DNA from 4 places in the Photobacterium sp. ABD4_091 genome. Region 3 is predicted to be linked to each of the others. Evidence: riboswitches for the same ligand, from Rfam matches in the RefSeq annotation. Region 3 holds a riboswitch; each other region holds the start of a gene.
The links. A riboswitch is a leader RNA that binds a small molecule or an ion and turns the genes downstream of it on or off. The one in region 3 is predicted to bind lysine.

Region 1 (5,010 bases), on a different contig from region 3:
TCGCGAACGCATGCTCTCTACAGGCGTCGATATGTTCCTTGATATCCATGGTGACGAGGCGATCCCATATAACTTCGTCGCAGGCAGCGAGGGTATCCCATCGTACAATGAACGCCACGCCGCTTTGGAAAACGCTTTCAAAGCAGCCCTGCTCACTATCACCCCAGAGTTCCAAGTTGCCCATGGCTACGACAAAGACGAGCCGGGCAAAGCCAACCTGACTATTGGCTCCAACTGGGTTGCCGAGCAGTTCAAATGCCTGTCTTACACTATCGAGATGCCATTTAAAGATCACATCAGCCACCCTGATGAGTTCTACGGTTGGTCACCGGAGCGTAGCGTCGCCTTTGGCCAAGATGTGTTAGCTGCCGTGTGGGCTGTGGTCGATCAGATCTAACGCCTTCTTTAAACACAAAAGCTATAGATACAAAAATGCCGAGTCAAATGAGTCGGCATTTTATTAGATCTTGGCAATTACTTATGCTTCCTGCTCGGCCATTACTTCCAGCCGGGTTCGCATTAGCTCGTTGAACACCTTGCGGGCTTCCTGCGCTTCTTCCGAGGCTGCCAGCTTGTTTTCTTTCGCAGTCATGGCCTCATCCATCAGTTGCTGAAGCTGATCCAAACGCTCTTGGGGTGCATCGCTGAAATCCATTCCAGATTCCCCGTTGGCCACCGCTTCGGCGCGGATCTTCTTCTTCAACTTCCACACTTTGTATAGCGCTTCGCGCTCAGCTTCTGCCGCCGCCATGGCGATTTCTTTGAGCTCCTCGAATTTGGTCAGTGCCATACCTTCTTTTGACCAAGGGTCGACATCTGGCAGCTCCTCAATGTTAATCACCGGATCTTCATAGCCTTCCTGATGGGCCAAATCGAGCGTTGCTGCCTTCACCGCCGACATCATCAGCATTACTGCAATAACAAGCAGTGGCAAGCCACCGACGATAGCCGCCGTTTGCAAGGTCGATAGGCCGCCCATAAACAGCAGTACCGATGGCATGAATGACAACGCAAAGGCCCAGAACAGGCGGTTCCAGCGCATCGGGTCTTCGGTCACGTTGTTCTGTACAACCGATGCCAAGATATAGGAAATAGAGTCAAACGTCGTGGCAGTGAAAATCAAACACAGCAGGGTAAATGCTGCGATCACCAAGGTACTAAACGGCAACTGCTCAAGGATAGAGAAGATTGCCTTGGTAGGACCTTCTGTATTCAGAATACCCACCACGTCCAGCGCGCCGGAAAGCTGCAGCGACAGACCATAGTTACCCAAGATCATGAAGAACAGGAAACACCCCATCGAACCGAAGAAAATCGACCCGGTGACCATTTGCTTGATGGTTCGGCCACGGGAGATCCTCGCCACAAACAAGCCCATGCTCGGGGCAAACACCAGCCACCACGCCCAGTAGAAAATCGTCCAGTCCTGCGGGAAGTGGGTATTTTCAAATGTGCCATAGCCGCCGAATGGCTCAGCCCATGTCGCCATCACAAAGAAATTCGACAACATGCGGCCCAGTGAATCCAAGCCGGTTTCCAGCATGAATATCGTCGGGCCGGTCACCAAAATAAAAGCTAGCAGCCCCAAAGCGCCCCAGAAATTGATATTACTGAGAAACTTGATGCCCTTCTCCATGCCGGCATACGCCGAGTAGGCAAAGATGGCGGTACACAGCATCAATACGATGATTTGGGTGACGGTATCTTTCGGTACACCAAACAAATAATTGGCACCCTCGGTGATCAACGGTGCAGCCAAGCCCAGCGTTGTGGCACCACCACCGAGTAAACCGAAGATAAACAGCACATCGATAACCTTGCCAAGCCAACCATAGCTGCGCGCTTCGCCAATCACCGGCATCAACGCCGCCGATACCTTAAGCACAGGCTGCTTTCGCACATAAAAGAAATACGCAATTGGCAGGGCCGGTACTAAGTAGATAGACCAAGCTATTGGTCCCCAGTGGAACAAGCCGTAAGTTGCCGCCCAGCGGACCGCTTCTTCACTGCCAGGCTCTAACTGGAACGGCGGCGCCTGGTAGTAATACGCCCACTCGATGGTTCCCCAGTAAAGAATACTGGCACCGATACCACCACAGAACAGCATGGCCGCCCACGACGCCGTCGTAAACTCGGGCTGCTCATCAGGATCACCCAGTTTGATTTGGCCGATATCGGAAAAAACGATGTAGATCATAAAGAAGAATGCACCGACACCGAGCGCCAAATAGAGGAAACCGAGTTTATCGGTCATAAACGTTTTGGCGATAGCAATCCATTCTGCCCCTTGCACCGGGAACAGCAGCAAGGGCACCACAACCGAGATCAACATCCCCAGCGCCCCGAAGAACGTCGGTTTATCGATCAATTCAAAGTGTTTGCGAGAAAACACGTTAGCTCCTTAAAGTTAAAACCCTGCAATGGGTAAAATGGATAATCCGAGGAAAGGGCCAACGCTTCAAACCAAGATTCTAATCATGGCGATGAAAAAAGCTGATTATTAGCTGACATAAATATTCAGCCGTATATAATGTTAGACTTATGGCCGCAATCCAGTAGGATTGACGGTGATAAACCCTAAATCAGTAGAGGCGCGCTGCCTATAAGTAAACGTGTGGAGGGTGATACCTGTGAAGCCGGAGAAAGGAGTCAGCGCCGAAGTGACTGCAGCCATCAACTCAGTCGCTGGGTCTGTGTCGAATAGGCACAGAACTGCCATAGTATTTACCTATGGAGCGCTACCTGAGGGGGTAACAAGTCTTCTTTTTCTGCGTCTTAGTTACACTTCCTTTCGGTAGATCTCCACCTGAAACACATAGGTGTGATGAGATCATGAACCTTGTCGATTTTTCGGACTCGCTAATGTCCGTTATCCCTGCCATGCTGGCTGTTATCCTTGCGGTCACCACCAGGCGGGTTTTGCTTTCCCTCGGAACGGGTATCTTTGCCGGTGCAATGATGCTGAACCAATATTCTCCGCTTGAATCCCTGCAATACCTGGCCGGCAAAGTGCTGGCTATTGTATGGGTCGACGGCGCGATGAACAGCGATAACGTCAATATGATCATCTTCATGTTGCTGCTTGGCGCGCTGATCAGCCTGATGAGTGTTTCCGGTGCTACCCAAGCGTTCGCCGACTGGGCAGCGGTACGCTGTAAAGACCGCCGCAGTGCCAAGTCACTGACGGGTTTGATGGTATTCATCTTCTTTATCGACGACTTCTTCCACAGCCTATCGGTGGGTGCTATCTGCCGCCCAGTGACTGACCGATTCAATATCTCTCGTGCCAAACTCGCTTACCTGCTGGACTCCACAGCAGCACCAGTTTGTGTATTGATGCCTATCTCTTCATGGGGTGCCTACATCATTGCGCTGGTTGGTGGCATCATGGTGGCACACGGCGTGACCGACCAGAGCCCTATCTCAGCGTTTGTCGAAATGATGCCGATGAACCTTTACGCGGTTTTCACCCTGGTGATGGTGCTGTGTGTAATTGCATTCCAGCTTGATATCGGCCCAATGCGCAAGCATGAGAAGTGGGCGCTTGAAGGCAAGCTGTGGGATGAATCAAAAGGCAAGCCAGCAGGCCTGGATGTAGAAGCGCCAGAGTCAGCCAAAGGCGGCATGATTGATATGGTACTGCCTATCCTGACCCTGACTATGGCAACCGTATTTTTCATGGTGCAGTCAGGTGCGGATGTACTGGCTGCCAACGGAGAAGCCTTCAGTGTGATCGGCTCTTTTGAGAACACCGATGTAGGCTCATCGCTAGTATACGGTGCGATCTGCAGCTTGGTAGCCTCTATCGGCCTTGCCCTTCGCTTGAAGCTAGATGCAGGCAGCTGGATGAAAGCCGCCCCACAAGGCATTTCAGCGATGATGCCCGCTATCATTATCCTATTCTTTGCCTGGACGATTGGCGCCGTTGTGCGTGACATGCAAACCGGTATTTACCTGGCTTCAATGTCCAACGGCAACCTGCCGGTTGAGCTGCTTCCTGCGGTTGTCTTCCTGCTGTCTTGTGCCATGGCATTTGCTACCGGTACCAGCTGGGGTACGTTTGGCATCATGTTACCGCTAGCGGGTGATATTGCCGCGGCCAGTGACATCGCACTGCTGCTTCCAATGCTGTCTGCGGTACTGGCCGGTGCGGTATTTGGTGATCACAGCTCGCCAATTTCAAGCACCAGTATCTTGTCGGCGACAGGGGCGGGTTGCCACCACATGGATCACGTCATGACCCAGCTTCCTTACGCATGCTCTGTGGCCTTCGGTGCGCTGCTGGGTTATCTCGCTATCGGCTACACCCACTCAGCTTGGGCAGGTGTTGCTGTGAGCGGCCTATGGTTCATGGCGTTCTGTGCCTTTGCTGTACGCAAGAGCAAGCCTGTTGTCGCAGCCGAGCCTGTGACGAGCTAAGTTGTCTGACAGGCTTTAAATACAAAGGCCTCACATACAAAAGCTGCAAATAAAAAGAGCAAGGCCACGGCCTTGCTCTTTTTATATAACTAAGTTGCTTCATGATGTATGTTCAGCTACTGGCTATGCTTTATCTGCAACTCTGAAAAATATGCATCATTGCCTGGCTCAGTAATAAACCCAATGACCCCTTTGTGCTCAGAGCCGTGGAACAAGCGGTCAACCACCAAGATTTTTTCGCCATCAACATAGAAAATCGCTTGGTTATTATTGATTTCGGCTTTCAGGTGGAACCATTGCCCGGGACGGATATTAGCTGCGCTTTCATATTTGCCCGGATCCGACTCCCTCAATTGTTCAGCGGTGTTATCCGGATAGGAGAAATACTGAACCGTCATTTCACGCTGCGCTTCATCTTCTGACAGGGCATTGGAAGGGCGGAAATAAACACCTTCATATTTGGACAAATCTTCACTGACCCTAAAGACGATACCCACAAAGCCATTTGCCGTTGATGTTGCTGCTGCATTCTGCTGCGGCTCACCAGCCATATTTATTTCAATGGTGCCATCACGAAACGGGATAGTCTCC
Region 2 (5,010 bases), on a different contig from region 3:
GTCTGCGTGCCTGCGCCAGGATCAATGATGATATTCAAATTGATTGCGGTCCTGATAACCATCTGCACATGCTGTTCAATTCATTCAGTATGCGTACTATCAAGCATCTATTTATCACCCATTCACATGCTGATCATTTTTGCCCTGCCGAAGTTTTTGACGCTAAGTTGATGGGGCTTCAGGGATGTAAGGAACACTACCTTACCAATATGTATATGACGTTAGAGTGCTATAAATGGTTGATGGAGAAGTTTCTGCCACTGCTTCATCCACCGCATGAAATGGCGATGATCAGAGATGCGTTTGTCTTCAATACCGTATCTTTTTTTGAACCCTTAGAAGTAGGTGAATTGACGGTGACTGCCTTGCAGGGGAACCATCAGGCGTTCGGTGAAAATGAATATGCGGCTAACTACCTCTTCGAAGATAAACAAGGTCGCAGCGTACTATACGCAACAGACACCGGATATTGGCTGGATGAAACGTGGCAATACCTTTCAAAACGTACAGTGGGTAACGTGATCTTAGAGGTGACTTTCGGTGCTGAAACTGAACGTGGAACACGCAAGGATACCCACCTAAACTTTCAAACCTTGACTGAGGTCGTTGAGCGCTTGTACAACCAAGGGTCAATAGACATGGGAACACCTATCTACCTAACCCATATAAACCCAGATCAAGGTTGGAACCATGAAGCTTTTGAAGCAGCATGCAGTGCATCACCCTTTAACTTGATCACTGGTTATGATGGCATGCACTTTGAGTGCTAATCGTGTGGAGTTTACCTGCTACGGTCACCCCCTCAGCATGTAATGTTGAGGGGAGACATTATGCTGAAGGGCTTTGATTGCTGAACAAGTTATAAACGTTTTAGAAATAAATATGAAATTTTTCTAAAAATTCACTGTATATTTTCCGCCCAGCTGTTATGATGCACGTGCTCAATTTGAGAAGAGTTATTTAATGCAACATCAAGTACAAGTTAAACCATCTGATACAACTACGTTTTCGTACTGTATCTAACTGTTTCCCTTATATTTATCGTAACATTAATAATTCAATTTTTTCTGATCGCTATTGTTGGCGGTTTAAATGAATTTACATAAGGGACAGATCATGTCTAAGTCTACTGGTATCGTTAAGTGGTTTAACGAAGAAAAAGGTTTCGGTTTCATCACTCAAGAGAACGGCGGTGCAGACGTATTCGTACACTTCCGCGCTATCGCTTCTGAAGGTTTCAAGACTCTTTCTGAAGGTCAGAAAGTTTCTTTTGACGTAGAGCAAGGCCAAAAAGGTCCTCAAGCTGCTAACGTAGTTACTCTATAAGTCATCGAACTTATTTGAAGAAAATGCTGGCTTAGGCCAGCATTTTTTTTGCCTGTTACATATGACCCCAACGCCTCCTCAACATCATTTGTACTCTTTCTATTTAGGTAAATTGGGCTAATTTTGGGTAAATATGCAGCCTGAACCTGCATCTTTGCCGCTTTATCTAGATTTCATCTCAGGTCTCTCTCAGTCTATTCCCGACAACGTTACAGCCACTCCAGATAAATATTGATAAGAGACTTACCGTCTGAAAGCAAAAAATAGCCATTGTGGTTATTGTTGCTGCAAGCCTGGTAACTGCTAGTTCAATGTTTTGTTAATCATGTGTTTAATAAAATATATAATGTGATCTTTGTCACGTTGTGGCGTCAAGTTGATTTGGATTATGCGTTTTTGTGTTTTATTCAATACAAAGCGGGTGGTTATTCACTGCCTGCAACGTAGAGGCGCATTGCCTAAGAGTAGTTTAGTGAAGGTCGACAGCCGGTGAAGCTAAGCGAAAGGAGTCAATGCCGAAGTGGTTTTGGTCGTCAGCCAAACTGCTGGGGTTGTTCTTAATAGGAGCAGCACTGTCATCTCGGGCCTACCCGGATGGAGAGCTACAGCAATTTTTGTTTTCGAACAGGTAAGTTCGCCTACCGATTTCGTACAGCCTTTGTCGCTCGCGTGCTCCTTGCACCCCTCCTCTAAATACTCAAATACCTTGATGTTGTTTTTATAGGAGAAGTCTACGAATGGCTGATTACGGATTATTGTCCATCGTACCCGCGGTGCTGGCGCTGATACTCGCCTTTACCACTCGGCATGTTGTTTTGGCCCTGGGCGTTGCAGTGATCAGCGGCATGCTGATCTTAACCAAGGGTCACCCTGTTGATACTGCGTTGATGTTCTTGTCTGATGGGCCGTTCACACAGCTTGCATCGGGCAGCAACGCACAGATCATTATTGTTATTACCATTATTTCCGGCTTTATCTACCTGGTCGAGCAAAGCGGTGGTATGGCAGCGTTTTCGACCATGGCGACCCGCTATGTGTCATCACCATTGAAAGCCCAGCTCGCCACCTGGGCAACCGGGATCGGGGTGTTTTTTACCGACTCGGGCAACTCGCTTATTCTTGGCCCGATGTTCTCGCCAATTTACAACAAGCTCAAGCTGAGCAAGGAGAAACTGGCATTTATCATCGATTCGACCTCGTCACCAATCTGTGTGCTGATCCCGATTATCAGCTGGGGTGTCTACTCGCAGGGTCTGATTGAGAACGCATTCGATAACATGGGCCAGCCAGTTGATGGCTTTGCGACTTTCCTTCAGGTGATCCCTTACCAGCTCTATGCCTTGCTGGCACTGTTCAGTGTACCTGTCTACGCGGTGCTGAAAAAAGACTGGGGGCCAATGGCCGAAGCCGAGCAACAAGCGCGCCAGCAGGCTGAGGTGAGCGTACAGCCTGAGAATGACCAACAGGTGAAATCAGGCCGTATCTCGCTGATTGTATTGCCGCTGGCGGTACTGTTCGGCTCGCTGATCGCACTATTCACTTATAACTACCATCTGCATGGCACTATCAATGGCCCGGTGATCCGAGCATCGCTTGGCACCAGCTATCTGATTGCTTCGGTAACGGCGATTGCCTACTACGCCTACACCAAAACTATGACCGCCTCGACAGCCTTCAACACTTTTGTGTCGGGAATGCAGCGGATCATGCTAATTTTGGTTATCTTGCTATTGGCATGGACCTTGGGTGATATCTGTAAGTCTCTGGGTACTGGGGACTATATTAGCCAGGTGATGAATGACCGCTTGCCGGTGTTTATGCTGCCTGCATTGATTTTCATTATCGGCAGCTTCATTTCGGTAGCGACGGGGTCGTCGTGGGGCACTTTCGCCATCCTGATCCCGATTGCGGTACCGGTTGCCAGTGCGCTGGGCGCCGACCCGCTGATTTGTATTGGTGCCGCGCTAAGTGGCGGCATGCTAGGGGATCACTCATCACCGATTTCAGACACGACAATTCTAAGCTCGATGTCGACCGGATGTGATCATGTTTCCCACGTTCGCACCCAGTTCCCGTACGCTATTTTGACTGGCGTGACCGCCAGCATCGGCTTCATGGTTGCCGAAATCACCCGTAGCCCGTACACCATTGTATTGGCCGCCGTATTGCAAGTTGCACTGATTGTTTTGATGGTGCGCCGTCAGGCCGCAGCCACCCCAGTTACCGCTTAAATAGCGATTGCTATTACAAGCTACCGTTTAAAAAAGGATTGAAAATGAACACACTATTTTGGCTAAGAGATGAAGTAAAAGTAGGTGAGCACCGCACGGCATTGACACCTACCGGAGCCAAAGCCCTGATTGATGCGGGTGCCCCAGTGATTGTCGAGCGCAGCGATACCCGTATTTTCCCTGACCAAGCCTATGTTGATGTGGGCTGTGAGCTAGCGGCAGGCCATAGCTGGACTGACGCACCGGATCACGCTTATATCTTGGGTTTGAAAGAGCTGGCTGAAGATGACTTCCCGCTCAAGCACCAGCACATTTACTTTGCCCATGCGTTCAAGGGGCAGGATGAAGCTGTGCAGATCTTATCCCGCTTCAATGCCGGTGGCGGCCAAATTCTTGACCTAGAGTTCCTGCAAGACGAAATGGGCAAGCGTGTTTGTGCCTTCGGTTACTGGGCTGGCTATGTTGGCGCAGCGATTGGCCTGTCGGGTTATATCCACCATTTACACTGTAAAGATGTGTTCGGCGCAGTGGGTAGCTACCCAGATCGCGACCATTACCTAGCAGTACTGCGCGAGCAGGTTGCAACACTGTCAGAGAAGCCTAAGGTATTGGTTATCGGTCAGTTTGGCCGCTGTGGCCGTGGTGCATTGGATCTATTTGCCGAGCTAGGTATCGACGCTGACGGCTGGGATATCGAAGAAACCAAAGCCGGTGGCCCGTTCACTGCAATCAATGACTACGACATCTTGGTTAACTGTGCTTACCTTGCCGAGGGCACGCCTCCGTTCATTACCAAGGAAAGCCTGGGTGATAACCCACGCCTGAGCATGGTCAGCGATGTCAGCTGCGATCCGAACAACCCGGATAACCCAATCCGTATCTACAATCAGAGCACCAAGCTTTCAAAGCCGATTATCGAATCGGATGTTAGCGGGCTATACGTGCAGGCGGTGGATCACCTACCGACAGTACTGCCAAAAGAAAGTAGCGAAGATTTCGCCGGGCAGCTGTTGCCGCATCTATTGACCCTGTGTAAAGGTGAAGATCCAAACGGCGTTTGGGCAAGGGCACGTGACTTCTACGCGACAGCTCAGAACATTGTGAAGTAAAAGCGGGGCGGTTCGCCTAGGGTGAGAAATGAAAGGGGATCTACGTTTGTTAGATCCCTTTTTTATTGGCTTAATTTCCGTGTCTTATATTAATGGGTATCCCATGCTCCGACTACGCAGCTTGAGTATTGTATAGCTATTCAGCGCCCTCAGTATTTAATCGAGAAAGAAATAATGAATGTTTGTGGGTTTTCAGTTGTTACATATTTAGGGGGCGAGGGATTGCTTTAATTTCAGATAAATGCAACGTGTTCGAAGTGCGCAGGTATTGATTTAAATTAAAAAATGATTAAAATCAGCCGGTTATTTTTCTGTCCTATAAATTCCATATTTAATATAACTTA
Region 3 (5,010 bases):
TCGGGCGGTGAGGCACAGCGGGTCAAACTGGCGCGCGAACTGTCCAAGCGCGATACCGGCAAGACTCTGTATATCCTGGATGAGCCGACCACCGGCCTGCACTTCCATGATATCCAGCAGTTGCTCAATGTCCTCCATCGCCTGCGTGACCACGGCAACACCATCGTGGTGATCGAGCACAACCTCGATGTGATCAAAACCGCCGATTGGATCATCGACCTTGGCCCGGAAGGCGGCAGCGGTGGTGGTGAAATCATTGCAACTGGCACGCCAGAACAAGTGGCGCAGATCGCAGGATCGCATACTGCACGCTTCCTCAAGCCTTTGCTGCCGGAGTGAACGCCAGTACAATAGCTCTGGCAACCTAAGCGACGACGATAAACCGGGCTTGCATTCAAGCCCGGTTTTGTTTGATTACGACAGTGAGATCCGCGCAACCACCATGACAGTGTTATATGTAAAAGGCACCAACCTTGCCGAGAAAGGGATCAGCAAGCCGATGATAAAGCCCTTCTTGGTGTCTCTCGGGATCTTGTTCCTGCTCGCGATTCATTACTTCCAGCATAATCCCGGCGGCTCCGGGCTGGAGCTCTCATTCAACACGATGAGCTGGATCCCGTTCAGCTTTGCCATTGCCTTTGGCCTATTGGAAATTTGCCGCCAGCGGGTATGGCGCTACTCGCGGTTGACCATTGTCTTGGCTGTTTGCTGCGTCCTGCTTACCCTTCCGGTGTTCTACCCCAATGCCGATGTCGGCCAGAGCCTGCCAAGGCTACTTGGCTTGTGGGCCGGCCTGCTCTTTTTCGTTGGCTTACAGCAATTTTCGTTTAACCACAAGCGGCGCCAGCGAATGCTGTGGTTTGTCCTTGCCGCCGTCTGGATCCAATCAGGCTTTGGCTGGGTACAGTTCATGCTCCTCGAACCGGGCAACCCTATCGGCTACGACACCGTCGCCAACCGCCCCTACGGTATTTTCCAGCAGCCCAACGTCATGGCCAGCTTTCTCGCCACCGGCCTAGTGCTCTCTGGCTACCTGCTGGCGCGTATCCCTATGTATCGGGGAAAGTGGAGCTGGCAGCAATGTTTCTTGCTATTGACACCGGTTGTCACCCTGCCGCTGCTGGTTGTCCTGAGCTCGCGCACAGGCTGGCTCGGTGCCGTGGTCGGCACCCTGCTGTTGATTCCGTATCTGCGCCGCTTTGCCGCCAAGGCACAATGGCGAATGTGGTTGCTGATGATAGCTCTGGGGCTCAGTGTTTCCTGGCACATCAACAGCTCAGCAGGTTGGTCACCTCAGGAAAACCGCCTGAGTTTAGTCAGTGCCCGTGCGATGCATATCCCGCAAGCGGTCAATATGTTCCTCGCCGAACCTTTGACCGGTTACGGATACGGCACGTTTGAGGTCAGCTACATTACCCAGACAGCCAGATGGCACAACGAAAATCCAAGCAACCCAGCAGGTATGCCTGCCCTCACCCATCCGCACAACGAGCTGGTATTCTGGGCTGCCGAAGGGGGGATTATTCCCTTGCTTGCACTGTTAGCAGCCGCAGCAGCCGTGTTCCTCAAAATCAAAAAAGCTAGGGAAGGTACCCAACTGGCACTCGTCGGCCTGTTTTTTCCTATCGTGCTGCATTCCCAACTGGAGTACCCGTTCTATCATTCACTGGTCCACTGGGTGGTTTTCATCCTGCTGATATACTGGGTCGATAACCTGACGGCCAAGTACTACAAGAAGCGGATGGACTATATCCTATCGATTCGGGCACTGGTGCTGATGGTGCCGCTGATCACTACCGGTTTTATGGTGACGACCCTCTATTCAGGTGCCCAGCTTACCAAATACGAAACCAGCCACCCGGCCAATGTGGATTACCTGCTGCGGGTCAACAATCCATGGGCGTGGCAAAACCGCTTCGAATGGGATTTGCACCTCACCCAACTGCGGCTTGGCATCTCCAGCGAGAACCCGGTATTGATCCAGGAATACATCAACTGGGCCCAGCAAAAAGCCAAACAATGGCCTCGCCCTGATCTATACCAAAACTTGATCACTGCATATAAGCTACTGGAACAAGATCAACATGCCGCCCAGATCCTCGATGAGGCACAGTATCTCTACCCTGGACACCAGTTTGCCTTGGCTGCCATAGAAGAGGCGCAAGCAGCAGATAGCGAAGCGGGTAAACCAGCACCTTAATGACAAAAAAGGCTACCTCTCGGTAGCCTTTTTATTATTCCAGCATGGCGGAATTACTTCAGGGTCGTTTCCAGTGCACGCAGGCACAAGGCAACGTTTTCACTACGGGCGGCGTACCCCATCAAACCGATACGCCAGGCTTTTCCTGCCAAAGCCCCAAGGCCAGCCCCAATTTCCAAGTTATAGCGCTCGAGCAAGGTCTTCCTTACCTCGGCATCATCAATACCATCAGGAATATAAACCGCATTCAGCTGCGGCAGGCGGTGGGCTTCATCCACCACAAACTCAATGCCTAACTGCTCCAGACCTTCACGAAGTTCTAGGTGGGCATCTTTGTGGCGCTGCCAGGCATTTTCCAACCCTTCGTTTTGCAGCAATACCAAAGCTTCATGTAGGGCATACAGGCTATTGACCGGCGCAGTATGGTGATAGCTACGCTTGCCTTCACCACTCCAGTAGCCTAAGACTAGGCTCTGGTCGAGGAACCAACTCTGTACCGGGGCCTGGCGGCCCTGGATTTTAGCCACCGCTTTTTCGGAGAACGTCAGTGGCGACAATCCCGGAACACAAGACAGGCATTTCTGGCTGCCTGAATACACGGCATCCAGCTGCCACTCATCCACCAGCAACGGGACGCCACCTAGCGAGGTAACCGCATCCACGATTGTCAGGCAGTCATGCTCACGGGCTAGTTTGGCAATCGCCTCGGCATCGCTCAGTGCACCGGTAGAGGTCTCGGCATGGACAAAGGCCACGATTTTCGCATCTGGGTTGCTTTCCAGTGCCTGGGCGACCAAACCGGGATCAACCGGCTCGCCCCAATTATTATCGACCATCACAGCAACGCCGCCGCAGCGCTCGACATTCTCACGCATCCGGTCACCAAACACACCATTGCGGCAGACAATCACCTTGTCGCCAGGCTCGACCAAGTTCACAAAGCAAGCTTCCATCCCGGCACTGCCCGGGGCAGAGACCGCGATCGTAAAGGTATTCTGGGTCTGGAAGGCATATTGCAGCAGCTGTTTGAGTTCATCCATCATACCGATGAATAGCGGGTCTAAATGCCCGATGGTCGGACGGCTCAGCGCCTGCAGTACCTGCGGATAGATATCAGACGGGCCGGGTCCCATCAAGGTTCGTTGTGGTGGGTAGAAGCTACCAATGGTCATTATTGTTTTCCTCCCTGGCGGTAAGCATGGACAGTCAATCGTTATTGTAAGGTACTGATTGACTATATCAGCAATAGGTTAATTATGCTTATACCAAATCGTAACTACCTTCTAGCACATAGATTCCTTCAATATTTGTGACAATTTTTTGCAAAATTTATGCATATTTTATTTCTATGTAATTGACAACATACCTGCAAATCCGGTTCAATGTAGATCGTTTTTTGTTCATCCTGAGGAAAGGTTTTCCCCAGGTGAAGACAGAAGAGGAGCGTTACCCAGGTATCTAGGATTGCGGGGCCCCACCCCGAAGCAGTCTGGAGAGGGGGAGTAACGCCGAGATACAGCATGACAGGGGGCATGGTGTATCGGCTACGAAGGTTGAATCCTTCTGGCTGTCATCTATTCATCATGGTAATGAGTAGATGGGGAGCTTCTGGTTGTTGTACCGGTTTACATCTTACCGTTTTGCTCTCCTGACTTTTGTCGGGATCACCATCCCGAGCCCCCTGTTAATTGCGTTTATACTCTTTATTACTGGGAGACTCGTTGTGAGCTTTGTCGAAAATAACTTTACTGTTCCTCCACCGATAACCGTAGCGAAATTTGGCGGTACTAGCGTAGCCGATCATGCCGCCATGAGCCGAAGTGCCTCGATCATCAAGGACAACCCTGCTGCCAAAGTAGTTTTGATCAGTGCCTGTTCCGGCGTTACCAACCTGTTAGTTGAACTTGCAAACGGAATTGCCGATAACGAGCAGCGCTCCCAACGGCTACATAAATTGACCTCTATCCACCAGGACATTATCGACAAGCTGGCTCAGCCAGGTACTGTTGCTGGCCACATAGAACAACTTATCAATAACGTGGCAAGCCTAGCCGAACAGGCCGCCGAAGCACCATCGACCAAGCTGACCGATCAGCTGGTTGCTCATGGTGAACTGTTGTCGACGCACTTATTTACCCAAATTCTCAACGAAATGGGGGCGACTGCCCAACGTTTCGATATTCGCTCTGTCATGCGTACCGACAGCCAGTTCGGCAAAGCCATCCCGGAAGTCGACACCATCCGCCAGCTGGCTGATGACAAGCTCCAGCCCCTGCTGGCAGGCGAGGCGGTAATCGTCTCCCAAGGCTTTATCGGCTCAGACAGCAACGGTGAAACCACGACCCTAGGCCGTGGTGGCAGTGATTACAGCGCCGCCCTTGTAGCCGAGGCCATCAGTGCCGGAACCCTTGAGATCTGGACTGACGTACCGGGCATGTACACGACCGACCCGCGTATCACTGCCAATGCCAAGCCAATCAGCGAGATCAGCTTCAGCGAAGCCTCTGAAATGGCCAATTTCGGCGCCAAGATCCTGCACCCCTCGACCCTGCTACCAGCGGTCCGCCAGCAGATCCCGGTTTTCATCGGCTCCTCAAAAGCGCCTGAGCAAGGCGGTACCTGGATACGCCAGAAAGTCAGCGAGCCACCGAAATTCAGGGCCTTGGCACTGCGCTGCAACCAGACCATGGTTACCCTGACCAGCCTGAATATGTTCCACGCTTACGGCTTCCTGTCAGAAGTATTCCGTATTCTGGCCGAGCATAAAATTTCGGTTGATTTGATCACTACCTCGGAAGTTAGCGTGTCAC
Region 4 (5,010 bases), 730 kb from region 3:
AAACATCGACTTGGCACCAATCCACAAAGTAGATGATACATCGGCCATTGGGATACGCTGGCGCAGTACAGGAATAAGTGCTGCGGCAAAGCCAACCAGGCCACCGTATACCAAAGACATACCCACATCGGTATTTTCAAAGGCGCCCAAAATACTGAAGTCAAGGCCGTCAGCCGCTAGTGCCTGGTAGCCGGTAAATAACATGAAGAAGAAGGTCGCTACAATCAGGGTGACGATTGGCATCACAAGGTCAGCAACGCGGCCATTCTTGCTCTCTTCAATTTCCAGCTCGTCGTTTAGGTCTTTTGCACGGCTATCCTCGTCACCTTCATCAAAGCCACGGCAATGGCTTGCTTCTAGCTCGTGCTTTCTCATTGGGCCCACATCAATTTGGAACCAAGCCACCACGAATACCATCAGCAGTGCAAATACTGCATAAAAGTTCATTGGTGCCAGCTGCATGAAAGCGCCAAGCGGGGAGTATTCAGTTACGCCGTGCGACACCAAGATACCGCCGATAAGGGTAATAATGTATGCACCCCAGCTAGAAGCTGGCATCAATACACACATTGGCGCTGCGGTGGAATCAAGGATATACGCCAGTTTAGCGCGAGACACGTAGAAACGGTCCGTCACTGGGCGGGAAATAGAGCCAACAGCCAGGCTATTAAAGTAATCATCGACGAAAATGAACACGCCCAAGAAAGCAGCCAGCAGCTTTGCCCCGCGCTTGCTCTTGATTTTAGTCTGCGCCCATTCAGCAAAAGCACGAGTACCGCCAGAAAGTGTCAGTAGCGCTGTGGTCATACCCAGCAAAATAAGGAAGGCGACAATACTCATGTTCCAGCTGTTGATGGCACCATCGTCAATAAACAGGCCAGTCACTGTGGTTCCGATATAAGATGCCGTGCCACCGATTGAAAAATCAGTTAGCAGGAATGCGCCCAGTAGGACACCGACACCCAATGAAACTAAAACACGACGTGTAAGGATAGCCAGGCCAAGTGCAACCAAAGGTGGCAACAACGACATGGCGGAGTGTGAAAAATCTACAATATTCATGATCTCGACTACAACCGATCCTGGTTGGAGATCTACTGTTTACTCGACATCGTGTCGTGTATAGAAGTGCATAAGGAAGAGATGTTACCCTTTCCCGACTTCACAGTAGCGCTCCATAGTTAATGTAATTATATACTATGGCAGTGTTGTCCCTATTCGGTGACAACCCCAGCAAGCTGGCTTGATAATCCGAGCTTACTTCGGCAACGGCTCCTTTCGTAAATCCTCATCGGAATCACCCTCCGATTTACTACTAATAGACGATGCGCCTCTACCCTTAGTCTAGGTCTGGTCAATTCTACGGAATAGATATCCAAATGCAACAAGTTAAGATGAAAAAAATGACAAAAATAGTGAATAGTCTTGCTGCTCAGTACAAAAAACACCCACTTAAAAGCAGTTTATTATACCTTTCACATATGAAATTGATGGCAAATATTTATCAACAAAAGATGATTTTGGATAAGAATATTTACTTAGCCTGACCATTACATTTTATTGCAAATGAGAAATGAACCCGATAAATTGCAAAAAAATAAATATACCCTTCATTTTTTATTTGGCATCGCCGTACTAAAAGTATTATTATTGCAATTATTGATTTGGCACTGCTATTATTATTTTATAGTTTTGGACCTACAGGAAATTAAAAATGTCTGATGCAATGAAAGCGCTACTTAACCTTCGCAGCCTTCGCGCACTTTCTCGTGAATATTCTCTTGAGCAACTACAAGAAGCATTAGAAAAGCTTCAAACTGTAGTTTCTGAGCGTGAAGAAGCTGAAGCTGAAGAAGTTGCTAAAGAAAAAGAACGTACAGAAAAACTAGCGCAATACCGTGAAATGCTTCTAGCCGACGGTATTGACCCAGAAGAGCTTCTAGCAACTCTAAATAAAGCACCTAAAGCAAAACGTGCACAGCGTCCTGCAAAATACCGTTTCCTTGACGAAAATGGTGAAGAGAAAACTTGGACTGGCCAAGGCCGTACTCCAAGCGCGCTGAAAAAAGCACTTGATGAAGGTAAATCTCTAGAAGAGTTTGAAATCAAGTAATTCAAGTACTATTGAAAACACCTTTAAAAACCCGGCTTTTGCCGGGTTTTTTTATTTATATAAAATATCATCAAGTAATAATTCAAACTATTGATTTAAAAGGATAATTAAATCAAAGAGCACCAACAAGGCAATCGACCAAGGGGAAACCGAGCCGCCTAAAGCCCTTAATATGGGCATGGCTTAAAACTGTCATTATGGTTATAAAAATCCGCTCGCACCCTTTGAAGCATAAAAAACCAGACCTCTCGGTCTGGCTTTTTTGTCATTGCGTTCCTTTATCGGATCTGGTCGGCCAAATGGCTTACAGCAAGAGCAAAGTAATGCGACCGGTTCCACTTGAGCAAAGACTGATAATTACCATAAATTAAGTAAGCTCTACCTTGTTTATCGTCTGGTTGAATAAGCCAAGCATCAATATCAACACCAGGCAATGCCTGACCGTTTAATCTGCGAACACCAACCTGTTGCCACTCAGCCAAGGTTTTGGCTTTGTTCTTTTCAACGCCCATCAATGAAGCATCGATAGAAGACGGTAAAGAGACTTGTCGGCCCCAGGTATATTCATCATCCCAGCCAGCCTTCTTTAAATAATTTGCAGCAGAGGCAAAAACATCCGCCTCGGTTTGCCAGATATCTATCTTACCGTCATTATTGCCGTCCACAGCATAAGACAAGAAAGATGTCGGCATGAACTGGGGCTGCCCCATTGCTCCTGCCCACGATCCCTTCATATCTTCAGGGCTAATATGACCCGCATCCAATATTTCCAATGCAGCCATCACTTGGCTACGGAAAAAAGCTTCGCGACGCCCCTCATAAGCGAGAGTCGAGAGCGCTTCAACCACATTATAATTTCCCATCAAACGACCGAAATTACTTTCAACGCCCCATAGGGCGACGATAAAGCGCGGCTGTACACCATATTGCGAGCCAATTTTTTCCAGTGTTGCTTTATGTTTACGATACAGCTCGTTAGCCTGCTTTACTTTCCAGGCCGGCACCGCACGAGGAATATACTCGTCCAGTGTTAGCTTTCGCTCTGGTTGGTTCTTATCCGCTTTAACGGCGCGTTCAACAAAAGTAATGCCATCAAAAGCAGAGTTGATAATCGACTCTGAAATTCCTTTTTCCCGGGCTTCTACTTTCAGTCCATCGACATAGTTATCAAACCCTTCATCAGCATAAACTGCCGATGATAATCCTAACCCTAAGGCCACAAAGGCCGATATCAATCGCTTATGCATAGTTTATCCTTGGCTGCTGGCGGCTTTGTCCGCTTTGTACTGCTCCAGTAAGTTTGGCACGGGTGGCGGTACTTGCAGGTAATATCCATTGCCTTTGAGTTCCGCTTTTACTTTTTCGATATCCGCCTGTGCCAACTTATGGCGTTCATCCAACTTAAGTACCATGACAAATTGTGGTGTACCAAATGTTTTCAACAACGCTTCAGGTACTGGGGAGAAGTCATCTTTGTTGCTGATATAAAGATAGGTGTTGTCTTTTTTCGGGCTTTTATAAATTGAACACAACATATTGTCGGTAACCTGTTCGTTAATTTCGCTATTTTGTCAGACAACAAATCCACTGAATCATTCCCTCGCTAAAGGGGGATCGCCTACTTGATGAGACGGTTGTCTGAATTTCCAACGCAAAAGCAAGGATAGCTTGCTGATATACGGTTTGGAATATAACATGCAAGTTACCCAAGAGATAACGTTCCCGGACGACTAATTTAGCGACAGTCATCAGCACACATGACCAAATCTGCAGAACTCAAGGGAGGCTCTTTTACCCTCTCTGCCCTCCACCTGGTGGATGGCGACATATCGCAAGCAGTCAACTTCCTCAAAGAGAAAGTTGAACAGGCGCCTAATTTCTTTTCAGCAGCCCCTATCGTCATTGATGTCAGCCAAGTCGGTAATGACATAGATTTCGCTTTACTCAAAAGCCAAGTCCACGAGGCAGGGATGATCCCAGTCGGGATCAGTGGCTGTAAGCAGCGTGAGCGTCAAGAGCAGGCCAAACAAGCTGGATTCGCGATTATGAATGCGGCTAAACAGGCCAAAGCGGCTGAACCTGTGATGACACCGACAAAAATCATTAAAAATCCGGTTCGGTCAGGCCAACAAATTTATGCTAAAAATAGTGATCTGATAGTGCTTGGACATGTTAGTGCGGCTGCCGAGATCATTGCTGATGGCTGCATCCATGTTTACGGAACCTTAAGAGGCCGTGCTATCGCTGGGGCCAGCGGTCAAAAAGAGGCAAAGATTTTCTGCCATAACTTACAGCCAGAACTCATCTCAATCGCAGGGAACTACTGGTTGAGCGACAAAATACAACAAGAGTTCTGGGGAAAAAATGTCGTTATCTCGCTTGCTGAAAACAATTTGAACATAGAGCAAATGACTCTATAACGTTTAATAAGGAATTTATAAGATGGCTCGTATTATCGTTGTTACCTCAGGTAAAGGTGGCGTTGGTAAAACTACCTCGAGTGCAGCTATTGCATCGGGGCTTGCGCTTAGCGGCAAGAAAACAGCGGTGATCGATTTCGATATCGGCCTGCGTAACCTTGACCTGATCATGGGCTGCGAGCGCCGCGTGGTGTATGACTTCGTCAACGTCATCAATGGTGAAGCCAACCTTAACCAGGCTCTAATCAAAGACAAGCGTGTCGACAACCTGTATGTCCTACCCGCGTCACAGACCCGCGACAAAGATGCACTAAGCCGTGAAGGCGTTGAGCGCGTCTTCAATGACATGGCTGAAATGGGCTTTGAATTTATTATCTGTGATTCGCCAGCAGGTATCGAAACCGGCGCATTGATGGCTCTGTACTTTGCCGACGAAGCCATTGTCACCACCAACCCTGAAGTCTCTTCTGTACGTGA

Region 1: linked by a shared signal. The riboswitch ahead of ACXAGQ_RS23850 (Na+/H+ antiporter NhaC family protein) and the one ahead of lysC (lysine-sensitive aspartokinase 3) in region 3 are both predicted to bind lysine.
Region 2: linked by a shared signal. The riboswitch ahead of ACXAGQ_RS22300 (Na+/H+ antiporter NhaC family protein) and the one ahead of lysC (lysine-sensitive aspartokinase 3) in region 3 are both predicted to bind lysine.
Region 4: linked by a shared signal. The riboswitch ahead of ACXAGQ_RS02305 (Na+/H+ antiporter NhaC family protein) and the one ahead of lysC (lysine-sensitive aspartokinase 3) in region 3 are both predicted to bind lysine.

The regions. Positions count from the first base shown of each region.
Region 1 covers NZ_JBSWWQ010000003.1:535,952-540,961, reverse strand. The annotation lists gene ACXAGQ_RS23860 (M14 family metallopeptidase) at 1-397, shown strand, start outside; gene ACXAGQ_RS23855 (BCCT family transporter) at 479-2,392, opposite strand; lysine riboswitch at 2,579-2,749, shown strand; gene ACXAGQ_RS23850 (Na+/H+ antiporter NhaC family protein) at 2,833-4,419, shown strand; gene ACXAGQ_RS23845 (hypothetical protein) at 4,536-5,010, opposite strand, start outside.
Region 2 covers NZ_JBSWWQ010000003.1:179,798-184,807, reverse strand. The annotation lists gene ACXAGQ_RS22310 (MBL fold metallo-hydrolase) at 1-770, shown strand, start outside; gene cspE (transcription antiterminator/RNA stability regulator CspE) at 1,117-1,326, shown strand; lysine riboswitch at 1,763-1,939, shown strand; gene ACXAGQ_RS22300 (Na+/H+ antiporter NhaC family protein) at 2,064-3,557, shown strand; gene ACXAGQ_RS22295 (saccharopine dehydrogenase) at 3,602-4,666, shown strand.
Region 3 covers NZ_JBSWWQ010000001.1:1,286,668-1,291,677, forward strand. The annotation lists gene uvrA (excinuclease ABC subunit UvrA) at 1-339, shown strand, start outside; gene ACXAGQ_RS05905 (PglL family O-oligosaccharyltransferase) at 443-2,200, shown strand; gene ACXAGQ_RS05910 (pyridoxal-phosphate-dependent aminotransferase family protein) at 2,254-3,372, opposite strand; lysine riboswitch at 3,629-3,816, shown strand; gene lysC (lysine-sensitive aspartokinase 3) at 3,924-5,010, shown strand, end outside.
Region 4 covers NZ_JBSWWQ010000001.1:554,530-559,539, forward strand. The annotation lists gene ACXAGQ_RS02305 (Na+/H+ antiporter NhaC family protein) at 1-1,062, opposite strand, end outside; lysine riboswitch at 1,161-1,344, opposite strand; gene ACXAGQ_RS02310 (H-NS family histone-like protein) at 1,715-2,113, shown strand; gene ACXAGQ_RS02315 (lytic murein transglycosylase) at 2,392-3,360, opposite strand; gene ACXAGQ_RS02320 (YcgL domain-containing protein) at 3,364-3,648, opposite strand; gene minC (septum site-determining protein MinC) at 3,871-4,533, shown strand; gene minD (septum site-determining protein MinD) at 4,556-5,010, shown strand, end outside.